Regions from separate parts of the Propionibacterium acidifaciens genome, predicted to be linked through region 4. Evidence: riboswitches for the same ligand, from Rfam matches in the RefSeq annotation. Region 4 holds a riboswitch; each other region holds the start of a gene.
What was found. Region 4 has a riboswitch for cobalamin ahead of EGX94_RS05140 (energy-coupling factor ABC transporter permease). Riboswitches for the same ligand answer to the same signal wherever they lie in the genome.
Positions count from the first base shown of each region.

Region 1: another riboswitch for cobalamin. It lies ahead of EGX94_RS09620 (ABC transporter substrate-binding protein); the one in region 4 lies ahead of EGX94_RS05140 (energy-coupling factor ABC transporter permease).
Region 2: another riboswitch for cobalamin. It lies ahead of EGX94_RS00875 (anaerobic ribonucleoside triphosphate reductase); the one in region 4 lies ahead of EGX94_RS05140 (energy-coupling factor ABC transporter permease).
Region 3: another riboswitch for cobalamin. It lies ahead of EGX94_RS05595 (FecCD family ABC transporter permease); the one in region 4 lies ahead of EGX94_RS05140 (energy-coupling factor ABC transporter permease).

Region 1 is NZ_CP033719.1:2,268,957-2,273,827, reverse strand. It holds gene EGX94_RS13880 (ABC transporter permease subunit) at 1-1,150, opposite strand, end outside; partial or broken gene EGX94_RS09620 (ABC transporter substrate-binding protein) at 1,460-2,227, opposite strand; cobalamin riboswitch at 2,222-2,363, opposite strand; gene EGX94_RS09615 (hypothetical protein) at 2,420-3,055, opposite strand; gene rplL (50S ribosomal protein L7/L12) at 3,259-3,657, opposite strand; gene rplJ (50S ribosomal protein L10) at 3,673-4,320, opposite strand; gene EGX94_RS09600 (lipoyl synthase) at 4,560-4,871, opposite strand, start outside.
Region 2 is NZ_CP033719.1:206,703-211,573, reverse strand. It holds partial or broken gene EGX94_RS00880 (ABC transporter ATP-binding protein) at 2,166-2,628, shown strand; cobalamin riboswitch at 2,675-2,889, shown strand; partial or broken gene EGX94_RS00875 (anaerobic ribonucleoside triphosphate reductase) at 3,042-4,871, shown strand, end outside.
Region 3 is NZ_CP033719.1:1,311,909-1,316,779, reverse strand. It holds gene EGX94_RS05600 (ABC transporter ATP-binding protein) at 1-802, opposite strand, end outside; gene EGX94_RS05595 (FecCD family ABC transporter permease) at 799-1,818, opposite strand; cobalamin riboswitch at 1,989-2,171, opposite strand; gene EGX94_RS05590 (thiamine pyrophosphate-dependent enzyme) at 2,295-3,410, shown strand; gene EGX94_RS05585 (alpha-ketoacid dehydrogenase subunit beta) at 3,407-4,381, shown strand; gene EGX94_RS05580 (dihydrolipoamide acetyltransferase family protein) at 4,411-4,871, shown strand, end outside.
Region 4 is NZ_CP033719.1:1,207,524-1,212,394, forward strand. It holds gene EGX94_RS05130 (Rossmann-like domain-containing protein) at 1-629, shown strand, start outside; gene EGX94_RS05135 (VOC family protein) at 952-1,350, shown strand; cobalamin riboswitch at 1,768-1,901, shown strand; gene EGX94_RS05140 (energy-coupling factor ABC transporter permease) at 1,935-2,645, shown strand; gene EGX94_RS05145 (energy-coupling factor ABC transporter substrate-binding protein) at 2,638-3,093, shown strand; gene cbiQ (cobalt ECF transporter T component CbiQ) at 3,104-3,907, shown strand; gene EGX94_RS05155 (energy-coupling factor ABC transporter ATP-binding protein) at 3,904-4,746, shown strand; gene cobA (uroporphyrinogen-III C-methyltransferase) at 4,784-4,871, shown strand, end outside.

The sequences.
Region 1 (4,871 bases), 1.1 Mb from region 4:
CGCAGTCGAGGCCGTCGACGGCCCAGCCGACGGCGCGCCGGAGGAGGGAGCGGTACATCATGAAGCCGACCCGCAGGCCGTCGATCTCGAGGAGGGGCATCACGAGCTCCTGGTTCTGCGCCGAGGCCGGGCTGACGAGGGCCTGCAGGGAGTCGCCGCAGCGGTCGATGACCAGGACGATGGCCAGCAGCGCCAGGCCGGGCAGGACGCCGAGCCACCAGGCGCCCGTGGACAGATAGCGCACCGACTCCGACAGGATGACGCCGACGGCCGGCAGCTGGCCGGGGATGCCGAAGCCGAGGAAGGTCAGGCCGGACTCGTGCAGGATCGCGTGCGGGAACATGAGCACCGTGCTCACCAGGACCTGCGGCACGATGTGGGGCGGGAAGTGCGCCCGGGCGATGAACCATCGGCCGCGCCCCATCTGACGCGAGGCGATGACGTACGGGCTGGCCCGCAGGTGGATCGTCTCGGCGCGCACGATGCGGGCGAGGGAGACCCGGTGGGTCGCCGCGACGCCGATCATGACGCCGGGGATGCCGCGCCCGACGAGGATCGAGAGGAAGATCATGAGGACGAGGTGGGGCATGCCCTGCATGAGGTCGATGAGCCACAGGACGATCCTGTCGGCCCAGCCGCCGCAGACGGCGGCGCCGCCCCCAGCAGCAGGACGATGAGAGTGGAGACCAGCGAGGCGAACGGCCGATGCGGATCGAGATCGACAGGCCCTTGAGCGTGCGCATGAGCATGTCGCGGCCCATCCAGTCGGTGCCGAACGGGCTGGCGGCCGAGGGGGGCCGGTCGGCCAGGTCGAAAGGGTCAGGGCGGGCAGGATCATGTGGTGGATCCGCTCCCCCAGGCCCGAGTCGGCCATCGTCACGCCGGCGCCCGTGGACAGGCCGATCGGGAACCAGCCGAGCCGGACGGCGAACAGCAGGAGCATGAGCAGGCCGAACCAGAAGGTCGGCAGCGCAGCGAAGACGTAGCAGACCGCGCTGATCAGCCGGTCGGGCCAGCGGTCGCGGTTCTTGCCCGCGATGACGCCGAGCGCCCCGCCGAACAGGCCCGAGACGACCCAGGCCGTGGTGAGCAGCATGAGCGAGTCGGACAGGCCCTCGGCGATCACCTCGGCGACCGGGCGCTGCGGCATGAGCGAGGTGCCCAGGTCTCCGTGCAGGGCGTTGCCCCACCACAGGACGAACTTGCTCGACGGCCGGCCGGTCGAGGCCCCACTTGGCCGTCAGGGCCGCGTACTGGCTCGGGTCGATGGCGCTCTCGGCGCCCAGGTAGGAGTCGACCGGGTCCATCGGCGAGGCCTCGGCGAGGAAGAGGGTCAGGGCGCTCACCGCGAGGACCAGCGAGGCGCACTTGAGGACCTGCTCCAGCGCGTGCCGCGCCGGTCCGACGAGACCGGCGCGGCGTCCGGGGGCGGGAGCGGCGGTCCGGGAGGCGATCGTGCTCACGCCGAGACGCCCCACGAGCCGAGGTTGTGGATGACCTGGAGGAAGTGGTCGTGGGGGTGCACGCGCTGGGTCCCGATGCCGAGGCCGTCGCGCACGAAGTAGTTGTGCGTGATGGAGCAGATCGTCACGATGTAGCAGATCGTCACGTACGGGGCGTCGCCGAGGATCGAGCCGCCGGTCGTGCCGTCCCACAGCGCCGCGTGCCACTGCTCGCGGGCGGTCCCCTGGTCGGAGGCGGCCAGCGCCTCGTCGAGGTGCCCGTCGACGGTCGGATTGGCGTAGCAGGAGATGTTCGACCAGCCGCGCGAGTGGCCCGACGAGCTGCGGAGCATGGTGTATTCGTGGTAGGGGTTGAGTCGGCCGCCGCCGAGGACGACCGCGTTGGAGCGGTTGTGGTCGACCTGCCAGGTGAAGTCGCCGGACGTCGGTTCGACCTCGATGCCCAGCGGGGCCATCTGCGCCGAGAAGGCCTCGGCGATGGCTTGGCGCCCCGAGTCGTTCGGCGGGTAGAGCAGCTGGAAGGAGGCCCGCTGGTCGTCCTCGGCGCGGATGCCGTCCGAGCCGGCCCGCCAGCCCGCGTCCTCGAGGATCCTCTGGGCGCCGGCCGCGTCGCCGTCCACGAGCGAGGCGGTGTCGGCCTTGATGCCCCAGTCGAACGAGTCGAAGATGTCGAGGGCGACGGTGCCGTGGCCCATGAGGCTGTCGTCGATCATCTGCTGACGGTTCACGCCCGTCACCATGGCCCTGCGCAGGGCCGGGTCGCCCGCCGCCGCGTTGCCGACCTGCTGGCCCTCGACCTCGTTCCCATTGACCGCTGCGGGACAGCTCCGGACTCGCACCGGATTCCCTCTTACGACGATCCGCCGACGCGCACCGGCGACGACGAACCGAACCAGCGGACGCCACATTGGCCACGACCACCGCCCGGCACCACCCGTCGGGCGCCCCTCAGCGCCTCAGCGCCTCTGCAACTGGACCGGCGTGCACGCCGCATCACGGTCGGCGCCGGCGCCGAGGTTCGCGTAGTGCTCGTCGCACCAGCCCTGGACGTCCCCGCCGGAGCCGAAGCCCTTGGAGACGAGGGTGACGAAGATGAACTGGTCGTCGGTGACCGCCGGACCGTAGGCCGAACGGCGCACGAGCAGCACCTGGGTGCCGTCGAAGGCGAAGCGGTCGACGAGCGCCTCGTACTCCGCGAGGACGATCGGCGCGGAGTCGACGGTGGCCTTGCCGCTGGGACGCGAGGCGGGCTGGTTCGGCGACAGCACGACATGGCTGCCCACCAGGGCCGCCCACTGGCCCTGCACCGGCTGGATGCTCGCCCAGCCGGCATCGGCGTGACCCGACAGCTCGCCGTAGGCCTGGGTGTCGGTCGACAGCGAGGAACCGGCCGGCGAGCCGGCCGTGGCGGGCGTCGTGGAGATCGCCCGGGCCGACTCCGAACCGGCGGTGGCCCGCTCGTCCCGCGAGGGCCCGGCGCCGAGCGCGAAGAGCACGACGACGAGCGCGAGCGCCAGCCCGATGGTCGACCACCGGATGATCTCACCGCGGCTGCGCCCACTCCGCGCCGGCCCGCCCCGTGCTGCGTTCAAAAGGTCGATCCTCCCCCGTTGCGCCCGACTCCCCCCCCCGGGACGCCTCCACCGTACCGGTTCGCCCCGTCCGGGAGCCGTTCAGGCCCCGGGCGGAAGGAGCGCACCGGGACGACGAACGGGCACCACCCCGCGGGGTGGTGCCCGTTGCGGCGCCGTTCCTCAGCCGACGGGCCGAGCCGTGCGCCTCGCTCCGGAGCGTCTCACTTGAAGGAGACGGTGGCGCCGACGGCCTCGAGCTTCTCCTTGGCCTGCTCGGCGGTCTCCTTGGCAACCTTCTCGAGGAGGACCTTCGGGGCGGCCTCGACGAGATCCTTGGCATCCTTGAGGCCGAGGCTCGTGAGAGTACGGACCTCCTTGATGACCTGGATCTTCTTGTCGCCGGCGGCCTCGAGGACGACGTCCACCTCGGCATCGCCCTCGTCGGCGGCGGCCTCGCCGTCAGCGGCGGCGACGCCGGCGGCCGGGGCCGCCGCGACGGCCACGGGGGCGGCGGCCTCGACGTCGAAGGCCTCCTCGAAGGCCTTCACGAAATCGGACAGTTCGATGAGGGTCATGTCCTTGAACTGGTCAAGGAGCTCCTCGGTGCTGAGCTTCGCCATGCTGGGCGTCCTTCCTTACTCGTTCGATGCAGCGTCAGCCGCGTCTGTGGTGGCCTCGGCAGCATCCGCTGCTTCGGGTGCCGAATCATCGGCGGTGGTGCGCTCCTGGTCGGTGGCGGGGGTTCCGGGCCCGCCGATGACGGAGGGGTCCTGGGCCGCCTTCTCCTGGAGGGCGCCCATGGCGCGGGCGGCCTGCGTGAGCGGGGCGGCGAGCAGGGCGGCCGCCCTGCTCATGGAAGCCTTCATGCCGCCGGCCAGCTTGGCGAGCAGCACCTCGCGCGATTCGAGATCGGCGAGCTTCCTGACCGTGTCGGCGTCGAGGATCTTGCCGTCCATGACGCCGCCCTTGATGACCAGAAGCGGGTTGTCCTTTGCGAAGTCGCGCAGACCCCTCGCCACGTTGACGACGTCGCCCGTGATGAAGGCGATGGCCGTCGGGCCGGAGAGCTGGTCGTCGAGTCCCTCGACGCCGGCCCTGGCGGCAGCGAGCTTGGTCAGGGTGTTCTTCGCAACGGCGTAGGCGGCGTCGCCGCCGAGGGACCTGCGCAGAGTCTTCAGGTCCTTGACGCTGAGTCCGCGATACTCGGTCAGCACGGCGGCGTTGCTCTCGGCGAACTGCGCGGAGAGTCGCTCGACCGTGGCCGCCTTCTCAGGCCTCGCCATTGGGTCTCCTTCCCACTTCTTGTTCCGGCCGAGGACTCCGGCGGCCCCGGGCATGGGAAAGCCCCGGTGCGCGGGCACTGGGGCATGACACATGGGCGTCGGATCAGCACCTGCGCGGGCGCCGCCCCACGAGGGGATGGCATTGTGGAGAACCACCAGCGGTCTTCGGCCCGACAGACTGTACTCTCCGGGCGCGCACGAGCCAAGTCGGGCGGCCCCCGCGGCAGGGCCCGGACGGATCAGCGACCGGTGAGGAGCTCGGCGCGGTCGGCCCGGCCGTCCCCGTCCGCGCGCCGCTCGATCGCGCGGCGGTACAGCGTCCCGGCGCGGTAGCTGGAGCGCACCAGGGGCCCGCTCATGACGCCGGCGAAGCCGATCCGCTCGGCCAGCCGTCCGAGACGGACGAACTCCTCCGGCCGGACCCAGCGGTCGACGGGGCGCAGCGTCGGGCCGGGGCGCAGGTACTGGGTGATCGTGATGAGCTCGGCGCCGGTGTCGCGGATGTCGCACAGCGCCTCCACGACCTCCTCGTCGGTCTCCCCCATGCCGAG
Region 2 (4,871 bases), 1.0 Mb from region 4:
CTCGGCGCCGGGAGCCCGCCAGATGCGCACGGCACTCAACCGCCCCGCCGTCCGCCGCGCGCACGGGCCGGCACGTGACCCGCTGCACCGCGGAGCGGCCCATGCGGGACATGATGGGCCCGCACGGCACCCGCCGCGCGAAGCCGCCCGGACCGGCCCGGACCACTCCACGGGAGCAGCACCCGGCAGACCTGATGGACCAGCACTTCACGACCCCCGGACCGAACGAATCGCGGATGGCGGACATCACCTCCGCGCGCACGTTCACGGAGCGGGTGCACGCCGCCTCCACCCGCCGACGCGCACCCGCGCCGGAACGTGGACCGGCAGGCCCCCACCGGCCTGCGCACCGACCCGGCCCCGGACGCCCCGACCACGGCAATCCGGCAGCACCGACGGCAGGGCGCCGACCCGACCGGGCCGATCCACCACCCCGACCACGGCGCGCAGTACCGGGCCATCCGCCACGAGCAGACCCTGTCCGATCGCGACGCGGTCGCCTCAACGGGATCCGAGGGGCGACTCCCACGACAATGCCCCGGCCCAGGCCCTGAACCCGCCGTACAAGACCGAACCGACCCGCAACCGCCCCCTCCCCCGACGAGCACGACTGGAGTGTTTGGTGTTTTTCGGGCGGTGGGTGGAAGTGATCGAGGTGGGGTTGGGTCGTGTCGGTGCCGGGATGCGGTGCGGGGTTTGAGGGGCGGGTCGTTCTCGGGGTCGTCCCGGGGGTCCGGGCCGGTGGCTGGGGTGGCCGGATCGTACGGTCTTGTGGCGCGGGCGGTCGGGGGCCGGGTCGCAGGATGGCGGAGGGAGTACCCCGGTCTCGGCGTTGATGCCGTGACCGTGGAGGGGCGCGCCGGGATCGGACGTCTGAGGGCGGGGCTCCGGGAGGCCCGCGTGGGGAACGGGTTCCTGGAGGGAGCGGTGGTCTTCTTCGCCCGGGGGTCCGGGTGGGCGTGGGACGCCGCCGCATCCGCCGCGGAGGAGGCGACCGCCCCGTCCGGTCCGTGTGCCGGTGGGTGGAGGTATCCGGGTCCGGCTGCTGCGCCCGGCGGAGCCGTCCCGGGTCCTCGACGGCCCGGCGGGGGAGGACCCGGCGGCCGTCATCGTCGGGTTCTTCGACGAGTCTCTGAACGGGCCTGCGGTTGCCGCCGGGTCCGCGCGGGGCCGGCCCGGAGCGGCGTCGAGGCCTCTCGCTCGGCGTGGTCCGCGGGATCGTGGTGGCGGCGGGTCCGGTTGCCCGTCGGCCTCGGGGACGGGCCGGGACGGATCGTGCCGGCGCCGGATCTTCCGGGCCGGCCGGGCCGGCTGGCCGGGGCGTCGTCGCCGCCGCGCCCGGGATGAGGCGGGTGGGCGGCGTCGCGCATGGTCCGGCCCGGCGGGGATTCGCCTACCTGGCGGTCGTCGTGGATTGCTCCCCGGGGGAGGGGTCGTCGGGGGCGCGATCGCCGGTCGCATGCGCGTCGGGCTCGTCGCCGGGGCCTCGGCCGTGGCCGTGCCGGGCCTGTCCGCCGATCCGTGGTGTTCAGGGTCCTCCGCTCGGGTCGGGGGCTCGATGCGCGTCGGCCGGATGCACGGGATTCATGGCCGGCCGCGGGGTCCTCCCGTCCGTCGGGCGGGCCGGTGGCTGCTGTGGCACTGCCGCCGCCGAATCGTTCACCGCGGTCTCGGGGAAGGAACTCGTGAACCGTGGGGTCCACTCGGCCCGGGACCATGCGATCCGGGACGTGACAGCCCGGACCGGGTCACGATGCGATCACGAGCGTCTCCACTCGGCGATCGACCACCGGACCCCCGACCAAGTCGACACAGAATGGAGACAACAGCACAAGGCAGCAGCCCGAGACCAACCATCAACCACTGCCTGAAAAACCTACATCACTCCAATGGCTGTGTGAGAATTTCCATCATCCAAGGACCTCGGTCCCTGTCACCATCCGGCCCAGCTCCCCAATTTTACACCCTCATCTGAGAAGAGCCGTGAATGCTTTGGAGGGGTCCGCCGCGCTGCGTGCGGCGGACCCCTCCTGCACGTCCGACTCGGGAGCCGAACGCCTCGCCGCTCCTCGGGGTCGGATTCTGCAGGGCCTACTCGATCGAGCCGATCGCTCCCGGGGGAGGGAGGCTGGACAGGTCACCGTCCGCGACGGCGGCGTACCCGGCGCCCCGTCGACGAGCTGTCCGGCGGTCAGCGCCAACGCGTCTGGGTGGCCATGGCACTCGCCCAGGAGACGCCTCTGCTGCTCCTCGACGAGCCCACCACCCAATCTCGACATCGCCCACCAGATCGACCTGCTCGAACTCTTCGCGGAGCTCAACCGGCAGGGCCGGACGATGGTGGCCGTGCTTCACGACCTCTCAACCAGGCCGCCCGCTACGCGGCGACGAGGGGCGGCGCCGTCGTCGCCCAGGGGACCCCGGCCGAGGTCGTCACCGCGCGGATCGTCGAGGAGGTCTTCGGCGTGGCGGTGCTCGTCGTCGACGACCCGGTGACCGGTACCCCGATGCATCGTGCCCTGTGGGCGGGGCCGGGGCGGCGGCCCCGGGGCCGAGGTTCGTCGGGCCCCCGGCGACCGGATGCCCGACGACTCCCCGGAGGCCCGGCGGGGTCGGGTCCGGCAGTGAGAAGGTGAGGCCCTGGGTGTGTCGCGCTCTCCGCGCGAGCGCCCCTGATACATTCCGTGGTGCTGGTCGACCCGCCTCGACACTAGATGTTGTGGTGGGGAGTGAAAAGGGAAGCCGGTGCGAATCCGGGACTGCCCCGCAGCGGTGAGAAGGAACGACATCGGCATGAGCACTGGGCCCCGGCCTGGGAAGCGCCGACCAGGAAGCCCCCTCGGGGAAGCGCCTTCGAGTCCGAAGACCTGCCAGCACCGGGCCGCGGCCCGGCACTCGACACCGCCTCGCGGGCGGCCGGGGGGAGGGTCCTCCCGTCCGCCGCGCGGCACGGGCCACGAGGAGGGGCCCCGTCGATGACGACATCCGTGCATTCCGGTGGCTCGATCACACGCCGCCCGCCCCGCCCCGCCCAGGGCGGCTCGGCCCTCATGGAGTCCCTGCGCGGCATCGCCGCCGCGGACACCGCGGCCAACGACGCCCTGAGGGAGAACGCCAACGTCGACGGCCAGTCCTCGATGGGCGCCATGCTCCGCTACGGCACCGAGAGCGCCAAGCACCTCAACCTCTCCGAGATCATCGCCCCCGAGTACGCGGCCGCCCACCGGCTCGGGGACATCCACATCCACGACCTCGACTTCTACACGCTCACGACGACCTGCTGCCAGATCAGCCTCACCGATCTGTTCCGCGGGGGCTTCTCGACCGGTCACGGCCACCTGCGCGAACCGCAGTCGATCGGTTCCTACGCGGCGCTCGCCTGCATCGCGATCCAGTCGAACCAGAACGACCAGCACGGCGGGCAGGCGATCCCCAACTTCGACGTCGACATGGCCCCCGGGGTCCGCAGGACCCTCGAGAGCCGGTTCCTGGAGAATGCGGACACGGCCGCCCGGCTCCTGGGCGTCGAACCCGTCGCGGTCTACCCGCCGCACGTCGTCCTCGAGCCCTCCGCGGCCCAGCTGCGCGACGAGCGCGCCTATCTGCGCGGCCTGCTCGGCGAGCGCGCCGACCTGGAGGCCCTGCACGCCCGGATCCGCGAGCGCTCCGTGCGCGAGACCGAACGACTCACCTACCAGGCGATGGAGGCCTTCATCGCCAACCTCAACACGATGAACTCTCGCGCCGGGGCGCAGACGCCGTTCTCCTCGATCAATTACGGCACGGACGTCTCGCCCGAGGCGAGGATGGTCGTGCGGCAGCTGCTCCTGGCGACCGAGGCGGGGCTGGGCAACGGCGAGACCGCGATCTTCCCCATCCAGATCTTCCGCGTCCAGAAGGGCGTCAACCTCGACCCCGGCGACCCCAACCACGACCTGCTGCAGCTGGCCTGCCGGGTCACTGCCGGGCGCCTCTTCCCGAACTTCTCGTTCCAGGACGCCCCCTTCAACAGGGTTCATCACGTCCCCGGCCGCCCCGAGACCGAGATCGCGTACATGGGCTGCCGCACGAGGGTCATGGCCAATGTCCACGACCCCGACCGGGCCGTCACCCACGGACGGGGGAACCTCTCCTTCACGACGATCAACCTGCCGCGCCTGGCGATCGAGGCCGACGGCGACGTCGACTGCTTCCTGTGCACGCTCGACGAGCGCATCCAGCTCGTCATCGGCCAGCTCATGGAGCGCTTCACGATCCAGGCCGGCAAGCGGGTGCGCAACTTCCCGTTCCTCATGGGGCAGGGGGTGTGGATCGACTCGGAGCGGCTCGGCGGCCAGGACCGGGTGCGCGAGGTCCTCAAGCACGGCACGCTGTCGGTCGGCTTCATCGGGCTCGCCGAGGCGGTGCACGCCCTCATCGGCGAGCATCACGGTCAGTCCCAGCGGGCGTGGGACCTCGCCTACTCCATCGTCGTGCGCATGCGCTGGCGGATGAACCAGGCCGCCGAGCGGACCGGTCTCAACTTCTCGCTCCTGGCCACCCCGGCCGAGGGCCTCGCCGGGCGCTTCGTGCGGATGGACCAGCGCCTCCACGGCATCATCCCGGGGGTCACCGACAAGGAGTACTACACGAACTCCTTCCACATCCCCGTCGGCTTCGACATCGGCCTCGCCGACAAGATCGCCAAGGAGGCGCCCTTCCACGCCCTGACGAACGCCGGGCACATCACCTACGTCGAGATCGACGGCGACCCCTCGAAGAACGTCGGGGCGATCGAGCAGATCGTCCGCTTCATGGCCGGGTCGGGCATCGGCTACGGCGCGATCAACCACCCCGTCGACCACGACCCGGTGTGCGGGTACACCGGTGTC
Region 3 (4,871 bases), 100 kb from region 4:
TGCTGATGAGCAGATGGGGTTGATGGGTGTGCGGATGGGGGATCTGCATGGCCTCGACGGCGAAGGCCTCGCCCATGAGCCCGGCATCGAGCACCTCGGCGGGCCTGCCGGAGGCCTCCATGCGCCCGTCGTGGAGCACGGCGACGAGGTCGAAGTGGCGCAGCACGGTGTCGATGTCGTGGATGGCGGCGATCACCGTCGTCGGCTGGGAGCCGAGCAGGTCGAGCAGGCGCAGCTGCCAGGCGATGTCGAGGTGGTTCGTGGGCTCGTCGAGCATGAGGACGGGGCAGCGCTGCGCCAGGCCGCGGGCGATCATGGCCCGTCGGCGCTCGCCTCCGGACAGGTTCGTGCAGGGCGTCTCGAGCCGGTCGCCCAGGCCGAGCGCGGCGAGCGACTCGCGGACGATGTGCATCTCGCCGTGCGTGTCCATCGACCACGGGCTCCGGTAGGGGATGCGGCCCAGGGCGACCATCTCGCCCAGGCGCAGGTCGTCCGGAGGGGTCTCCTCCTGCGAGACGAACGAGATGACGCGGGCCCGTTCGCGGGGCCGCATGGCGCCCACTGGGCGTCCGTCGAGCAGCACCCGGCCGGCGGCGGGCTCGGCGATGCCGGCGGCGGCGCGCAGCAGCGTCGACTTGCCGGCGCCGTTCGTGCCGACGAGCGCCAGCTTCGTGCCGGGCGGCACGGTGAGGCTGACGCCGCGCACGACGACATGGCCCTCGACCTGGGCGGCGACGTCCTCGAGGCGGATCTCGGGGATCGGCCCGATGCCGCGGTGCGTGCGCCTCGTGCCGCCCCTCATGCGTCACGACTCCCGAACGCGTAGCGGCGCCGCCCCATGAGGACCAGGAAGACGGGTGCCCCGATCACGCCGGTGACGACGCCGATCGGGATCTCCTGGGGGCTCACGACGACGCGCGAGACGACGTCGACCCACAGGAGGAACAGCGAACCGACCAGCGCGGCGATCGGCAGCATCCGGCGGTGCAGCGAGCCGACCGTCATGCGCGCCGCATGCGGGACGATGAGCCCGACGAAGCCGATGCCGCCGCTGACGGCCACGAGGCAGCCGATGAGCACGCCGAGCCCGATGAACAGGCCGACGCGCATCGCCCCGACCCGCACGCCGAGGGCCGCCGCCGTCTCGGGGCCGGCGGCCAGGGCGTCCAGCCAGCTGCTGACGGCCAGCATCGCGGTGCCGACGACGGCGACCGCGAGTAGCGGCAGCAGCAGCTTCTCCCAGCTGGCGCCGGCCACCGAGCCGAGCATCCAGAACATCACCGAGGTCGCCGCGTGGTTGTCGTCGGAGAGGAAGACCATGAACGAGGCGACCGCCGAGAACGCCGAGGACAGCACGACGCCCGACAGCACCATGCGCAGCGGCGTGAGGCCGCCCTGGGCCTGCGAGACGCCGAACACCGCGCCCGCCGCGCCGAGCGCCCCGAGCAGGGCGCCGGCCGACAGCGAGTAGACGCCGAACCGGGCCAGCACCCCGAAGACGAGCACCGCCGTGGCGCCCACCGAGGCGCCCGAGGAGATGCCCAGCAGATAGGGCTCGGCGAGCGGGTTGCGCACGAGGGTCTGCATGCCCGCGCCGCCGATCGACAGGCCGGCGCCGACGAGCACCGCCAGCAGGGCGCGCGGCATGCGCAACTGCCAGATGATCGTCGCGAACGGGGAGGAGACGGGGTCGCCGGACAGCTGCCCGCGCACGACCGCCCAGACGTCCGCCAGCGGGATGCGCTCGGAGCCGAACGCCAGCGACAGCACGATGCTCACCGCGATGGCGACGACGAGCCCGATGATGACCGGCGTCAGGGCGACGCGGGCGCCGCGCCGGGCCGGTGCGGCGGATCCCCTCGTCCTCATGCGGCGCCCCGCGCGTGGGCGAGGGCGCCGCCATCACGGCGCGACCGGTACCGGCGGGGGACGCTGAGGGGCACGGGACCTTCGACCTTCATCTGGGGCGTCTGTGAGCGCGAGACGCCGAGCGGACGGGCGAGCCGACAGGTCTTCGGACTCGGATCACCCGGGACCGGCCCCTTCCCGGGTCTCCCCAGTGGGTCTCGTGCCGGCCCCGTCACCTTCACCGCTGCGCGCCAGTCCCGGATTTCCACCGGAGTTCCCTGGCGCCCACATCAGTGGGCGCGATCGACTCGACACACAGAGTAGACCCCTGGGGGTCGGGCCGGCGAGGCGGAGGGGATGTTCCGGATTCCGGGACTCTCGCCCTCCCCCCTTGTTACCAGGTAGTAGGTTACTTGATCGTAAGTTGTGGTGCGGTGAGAGGAACGATGGTGGACATCGAGGATCCGACGCAGCCGGTGCGGTTGCTCACGCCCGAGGGGGAGCTCGTCGAGGACCCCCGCTTCCGCTGGCGGGGCGGTGACGGGAGCCTGGTCGAGATGCTCCGCGGAATGCGCCGGGGCCGCCGGTTCGACGTCGAGGGCGCCGCGCTGCAGCGCCACGGGGAGCTCGGGCTGTGGCCGCCGCTGGTCGGTCAGGAGGGCTACCAGGCGGGGATCGCCGCCGCGCTGAACCCGGCCGACATGGTCTTCGCCACCTACCGTGAGCAGTCCCTGGCCCTGGCGATGGGGGTGAGCCCGGCCGACATACTCGCCCTGTGGCGCGGGGCGGGCCTGTCGCGCTGGGACAGCGCGGCCACGCGCATGGCGCCCTACTCGCTCATCATCGGCTCCCACCCGCTCCACGCCGTCGGGTACGCCCTGGGCGTCGCTCTCGGGCGCGCCGGCGACGGTCCCGCGCCCGCTACCCTCGCCGTCTACGGCGACGGCGCCTCGAGTCAGGGCGACGTCAACGAGGCGCTCGTCTTCGCCGCGGCCCGCCGCGCCCCGGTGGTGTTCTGCTGCGTCAACAACGGCTGGGCCATCAGCGAGCCGGTCACCCGCCAGAGCCCCATCCCGCTCTACCAGCGGGCGCACGGTTTCGGCATCCCCGGGATCCGCGTCGACGGCAACGACCCGCTGGCCTGCGCCGCGGTCATGGACTGGGCCCTCGGACGGGCGCGCGCCGGCTCCCCGGTGCTCGTCGAGGCGCTCACCTACCGGATGGGCGCGCACACCACCAGCGACGACCCGGGCCGGTACCGCAGCGACGAGCTCACCCGGCAGTGGGCCGGCCGCGACCCGATCGAGCGGCTGCAGACCCACCTGCTCGCCCGCGGCCTCGTCGACCGGCCCTGGCTGGAGGCCCTCGACGCGGAGCTCGACGACTTCGGCGCCGAGGTGCGCCGCACCTGCCGCGAGCTGGTCGACACGCCCATCGAGCGGGTCTTCGACGATCTGCTCGTCGAACCGGGCGCCCACCTGGCCGAGCAGCGGGCCGAGTGCCTCGACTGGTTGTCCACCGTCCCGGGCTCCACCGTCCCGGGCGAGGAGGTCGGCGCATGAGCGGGCTCACCGTCGTCAAGGCGCTCAACAGGGCCCTGCACGAGGCCATGGCCGCCGACCCCGGAGTGCTCGTCCTCGGCGAGGACGTCGGCGTCCTCGGCGGGGTCTTCCGCGTCACCGAGGGGCTCTCCGAGGCCTTCGGCGAGCAGCGGGTCATCGACACCCCGCTGGCCGAGTCCGGCATCATCGGAACGGCCATCGGCCTGGCGCTGCGCGGCTTCCGGCCGGTCGCCGAGATCCAGTTCGACGGCTTCGTCTTCCCCGGTTTCGACCAGGTCGTCAACCAGCTGGCCCGCTACCGCTCGCGCACCCACGGGCGGCAGGGCCTGCCGGTCGTCATCCGCATCCCCTTCGGCGGCGGCATCGGCGCGGCCGAGCACCACTCGGAGTCGCCCGAGGCCTACTTCATGCACACGCCCGGCCTGCACGTGCTCTCCTGCGCCTGCCCCCAGGACGCCCACTGGCTGCTGCGCCAGGCGATCGCGTGCCCCGACCCGGTGATCCTCTTCGAGCCGAAGGCGCGCTACTACGCCAAGGGCGAGGTGGACGAGTCCGGGCCCGATCTGCCGATGGGCTCGGCGAGGATCGTGCGGCCCGGCCGTGACGCCGCGCTGCTGACCTACGGGCCGATGGTGCGCACCTGCCTGGACGCCGCGCAGGCCGCCGCCGGGGAGGGACGCGACGTGGAGGTCGTCGACCTGCGCTCCCTCGCCCCGCTCGACATGGCGACCATCCGGGCCTGCGCCGAGCGCACCCGCCGGGTGATCGTCGTCCACGAGGCCCGCCTCACGCTCGGGCCCGGCGCCGAGCTCGCCGCCCGCCTGGACGAGGAGATGTGGGGCGCCCTCGACGCCCCGGTGCTCCGCGTGGCGGCCTGGGACACCCACTACCCGCCCGCCAGGACCGAGCGCGCCTATCTGCCCGACGCCGAGCGCGTCCTCGACGCGCTCGACAGGTCCTTCGCCTACTGACCACCCACTCATCGCACGAAGGAGTCATCGTGCCCGCATATCTCATGCCCGACGCGGGGGAGGGCCTCACCGAGGCCGAGATCGTCGAATGGCACGTCGCCGTCGGCGACGAGGTGGGGGTCAACGACGACCTGCTCGCCATCGAGACGGCCAAGTCCGTCGTCGAACTGCCCTCGCCGTTCGCCGGCACCGTCACGAGGATCCTCGTCGAGGAGGGCGAGACGGTCGACGTCGGCGCGCCCATCGTCGTCATCGACGACGGCTCCGGGTCCGACGGGGACGACGGGCAGGACCCGGCGCGGCGGGCCGGGAACGCAGAGGGCCACGCTCCGGAGGCCTCTGCATCGGAGCCCTCCGCGGCCGAGTCCCCTGCGCCGGCCGGTCCCGGAGCCGCGGCCGAGGAGGAGGCCCCTGCGCTCCTGACCTCGGACGTCCAGGACCCGGACGGCGCCCAGGAGGCCCCGACCGCCCAGGCCTCGACCGCTCAGCC
Region 4 (4,871 bases):
TGGGCGTGGCGATGACCTACCGGGGCGGGCCGACCGGGCCCGAGCCGGCGGTCGTCGGGGCCGGGCTGCACGAGGTGGCCGCGCTCGCGACGAGCTGGGACCTGCGCCTGGCGAGCCTCGGGGTCGCCGCGCTCAACGCCTGGTACGCCCGGCCCGAGCGGCTGACCGGTCGTCCGGGACTGGCCTGGGACGAACGCGCCGAGGCCGGCGCCCGACTCGTGCCGGTGCTGGTCGGAAGCCGCAGCGCGGTCATCGGGCACTTCTCCTTCGTCGAGCAGCTGGGCGGGCGGACCGTCGTCCTGGAGCGGCGCCCCCGCGGCGACGACCTGCCCGATTCCGCCTGCGAGTACGAGCTGCCCGGCCGCGAGGTCGTCGCGATCACCGGCTCGGCGCTGACCAACAAGACCCTTCCGCGCCTGCTCGAGCTCTGCGCCGGGGCGCGGGTGCACCTGGTGGGGCCGAGCGCTCCCCCGGCGCCCGAGGCCTACCCCGCCTGTGTCCGCGAGATCGACGGGGCGGTCGTCGTCGACCCCGACCGATGCTTCCGGGACGCCGGGATGGGCGCGCGCCGTCTCACCGGTTCGCCGGCGCTGCGGCGGTTCGCCCTGCCCCTGCTCGCCGAGCGCTGACGCCGCGCCCGCCCCGAACGGACTCAGCGGACTCACCGTGCGAAGAATGCGCGATGACAGTCGATCTGCGCGCAGTGAACGTCTCCGCACGACGAGACAGGACGCAGGGACGACGCCAGCGCCCGACCGATGCCGTCACCGCCCGGGCGGGAGAGGCCCCGGGCCCCGCCCCGAGACGTGCACGCTCGCGCACGTGCGCCGCCCCGGGCGGAGGAGGAGCCGAGGAGCGCTGCGAGCCCGTCCGGATCGGGTCGTCGCGCCCGCCGGAGCCAGCTCGCCCGGGCCCTCGTCCTGAGACGATCCGGGTGGTTCACTCGATGCCATGAGCGCGTACCCGCAGATCACCGGCGTCCACCACATCGGCATCACCGTCACCGACCTCGACACGAGCGTGACCTGGTACACGCGGGTGCTGGGCGCCCGGGAGCTGCGACGCCTCGACATCGGCCCCATGACGAAGGCGCTGGTGCAGCTCGGCCCGGTGACGCTCGGCCTCGTCAGCCACGGCAGGACCGCGGCACCCGGCCCCTTCGACGAGCACCGCGCCGGCCTGGACCATCTGAGCCTCGCGGTGCCCGACACGGCCGTGCTGCGCGCCTGGGAGGCCCGGCTCGGGAGTGCGGGCGTGGAGAACAGCGGCATCGTCCGCGGAGCCACCGGCGCGCTCATCGCCTTCCGCGACCCGGACAACATCGCGCTGGAGTTCTACACGCTGTCCTGACGGCCCCGACCGAAGCGGTCCGAGCGGACTCTGCGAGCGGACTCGCTGTGCGGAGCATGCGCAATGACGATGAGGGTCGAAAAGGGAGAGTCCTCCGAGCGTCCTCGTTCTCCGCGCGGCGGAGCGCCCGTGGGCCCTGCGAACGGGTCATCCGGCATCCGGGCGACCGCCCGGCGTCCCGAAGGCGGGCGGGACCCGGTGCAGCGCTCCTTCCTCGTTCTCCGCGCGGCGGAGCGCCCGGCCCGGGCGGGACGGGACGACGGTGAGAAGGGCACTGACGGGAGCGGGCGCCCCCGAACCCGCGACCGGCCCCACCAGTCCGTTCCCTAGTCAGTCGTTCCATGCCGTCATGCGCAATCACGAAAGCAGATCAGAGGCGCGGGGACTTCCCGGGAGTCGCCTGGGGGCTCGGACCCCGCGGGTGCAATAATCCCGAGTGCACAAGCCCCTGACAGCGACGGGAAGCCGGTGGGAGTCCGGCACGGTCGCGCCACTGTGAGCATCGACGAGATGCGAGCCAGAGAACGTCCTGCTCGGGGCCCTTTCCGCGACGGGACGCACGATCCCGAGAAAGGAATGACTTCATGCACATCGCTGAAGGCGTTCTCCCCCCAGCCCAATGCGCCATCTGGTACGCGGCGGCCGCTCCGTTCGTGATCCACGGGGCGGTGAAGGTCGTCAAGGAGGTCAGGGAGCACCCCGAGAACAAGCTCCTGCTCGCCACCGCCGGCGCCTGCACCTTCCTGCTCAGCTCCATCAAGCTGCCGAGCGTCACCGGCTCGAGCTCGCACCCCACCGGCACCGGCGTCGGGGCGATCCTGTTCAAACCGCCGGTCATGGCGTTCATGGGCGTCATCGTGCTCGTCTTCCAGGCCCTGCTGCTCGCCCACGGCGGCATCACGACCCTCGGCGCCAACACCTTCTCCATGGCCATCGCGGGCCCGTGGATCGGCTACTGGGTCTACCTGCTCACGAAGAGGCTGCACGGGCCGAACGCCCTGGCGATCTTCCTGTGCATGGCGATCAGCGACCTCGCCACCTACTGCGTGACGAGCTTCCAGCTGGCCTTCGCCTTCCCCGACGCCTCCAGCGGCGTCGTCGGCGCGGCCCTCAAGTTCCTCGGCATCTTCGCCGTCTCGCAAGTCCCGCTGTCCATCATGGAGGGCTTCCTCGGCATCCTCCTGTTCCGCTTCCTGGTGAGGGTCGCCGCCCCGCAACTGGCCGGTCTCGGCTTCGACATCGGCGCAGGCCGGGCCGGCGCCGCGGCCGTCGCGAAGGAGGACTCCCATGTCTGAGACCACCACGAGCAGGACCGGCGCGGCCGGGACCGCGGACACCGGATCCAGCGCCCTGACCAGCTCGAAGAAGTGGGTGACCTGGGCGCTGCTCGGCGCCGTCGTCCTCATCTTCCTCATCTCGCTCGTCGTGGGCAACAAGATGGCCTCCGACCCGGACGAGGCCTTCGGCGGCACGGACGACGCGGCCACCGAGGCGGCCGAGCAGGCCGGCGCCGAGCCCTGGTTCAAGCCGCTGTTCGAACCGGCCGGTGAGGTCGAGTCGGGCCTGTTCGCCATCCAGGCGGCCATCGGCTCGGGCATCATCTTCTTCTGCCTCGGCCGCATGAGCGGCAGGCGGGTCGCCGGCAAGGAGGCGGCCGCCGAGGCCGGCTCGTCCGACGCCGCCAGGGTCGCCGACGCACAGGTGGCCGCCGACGCCGCCCTGGACCGGACGACGAACGAATGACCCGGGCCCGATGAACAACCACTCCCACCACATCAACGCTCTCGACGACGCCGCCTGGGACTCCCCATGGCGGCGTCGCCGCGTCGGTGAGAAGGTGCTCTGCTCGATGGGCCTGGTGCTCACGGCGCTCCTCGCGCCGGTCTGGCCGGGCACCGTCCTCGTCTCGGTCGCCGCCGTCGCCTTCATCCTCGGCTCGGCCCGCATCCGCCTCCACGTGCTGGCCGAGGCGATGAGCGCCCCCCTCGTCTTCCTCGTGCTGGGCGGCGTCTCGGTGCTCCTGGCGGTGGGCCGGACGCCCACGGACGCCTGGTGGAGCCTCGGAGCGCTGAGCATCGGGCCCACCTCGTCGGTGCAGGCCCTGCGCCTGTTCCTGCACGGCATGTCGGGCACCCTGTCCGTCATGGTTCTCGCCACCACCACGCCGATGGTCGACCTGCTGACCTGGCTGCGCCGCTTCCACGTGCCGGAGCCGCTGCTGGAGATCGCCAACCTGACCTACCGGCTGCTGTTCGTCATCCTCGACACGATGCTCACCGTCATGGAGGCCCAGCGCTGCCGCCTCGGCGACAACCCCGTCGGCCCCATGCACGGACTGCGCCGGCGTTGGGACAACACGGCGGCCGCCATCGGCGCCATCGGCATCCTCGCCTGGGAGCGCGCCGGGCGCCTCAACGAGGGCATGAGCCACCGCGGCTTCGAGACCACACTGGCCACCCTGCCCGTACGGCGCCGGGCCTCGCCCCGCTTCATCGTCATCACCCTCGCCGTCATCGCGGCGATCTGGGCACTCAGTCTGGGGGGCACCGCATCATGACCGCACTTCTTCAGGCCGATCACGTCGTCGCCGGCCACCCCGGCCGCCCCAGGGTGCTCGACGGCGTCACCCTGCACATCGAGCGGGGCACCCGCCTGGCGCTCCTCGGGGCGAACGGCTCGGGCAAGACGACGCTCATGAGCGTCCTGGCGGGCTCGCTGGAGCCGGCCTCGGGCCGGGTGCTGCGCGAGGGCGAACCGCTCGACTGGTCGCGCAAGGGGCTGCGCGAGCACCGCCGCCACGTCCAGATGGTCCTGCAGGACCCCGACGCCCAGCTGTTCAGCGCCGACGTGGCCCAGGACGTCTCGTTCGGCCCGATGAACCTGGGTCTGCCCGTCGACGAGGTGCGCGAGCGCGTGGACCAGTCCCTGCGGCTGCTCGGCGCCGATCACCTCGCCGAGCGCGCCACCCACCACCTGTCGTACGGCGAGCGCAAGCGCGTCGCGACGGCCGGCGCGGTGGCGATGCGCCCGGACCTGCTGCTGCTGGACGAGCCGACTGCCGGCCTCGACCCGGCCGGTGTGCGGCAGATGCGCGAGGCGCTCGACCGGCTCACCGCGGCCGGGGCGACGATCCTCATGGCCACCCACGACGTGGCGCTGGCCCTGGACTGGGCCGACGAGGCCGCCGTGGTCTGCGACGCCGCCGTGCGCCAGGGCCCGGTCGACGAGCTGCTGGCCGACTCCGGGCTCATCGCGCGGGCCCACCTGGAGAAGCCCTGGACGCTCGCGCTGGCCGCGGCGCTCGGCCTCGACCGGCGACCCCGTAACCTTGAGCAGGCGATCGCCATGCTCACGGACGAACGGCCCGCGGGCGCCCACGACGGGGCAGCGCGCTGATCCTGCCGGACCGCGCGCCGATCGTCAGGAAGGACAGATGGACATCACGCTGCAGCCCGGCACCGTCACCCTCGTGGGCGGCGGCCCCGGCGACCCCGACCTCATCACCGTCGCCGGGCTCAAGG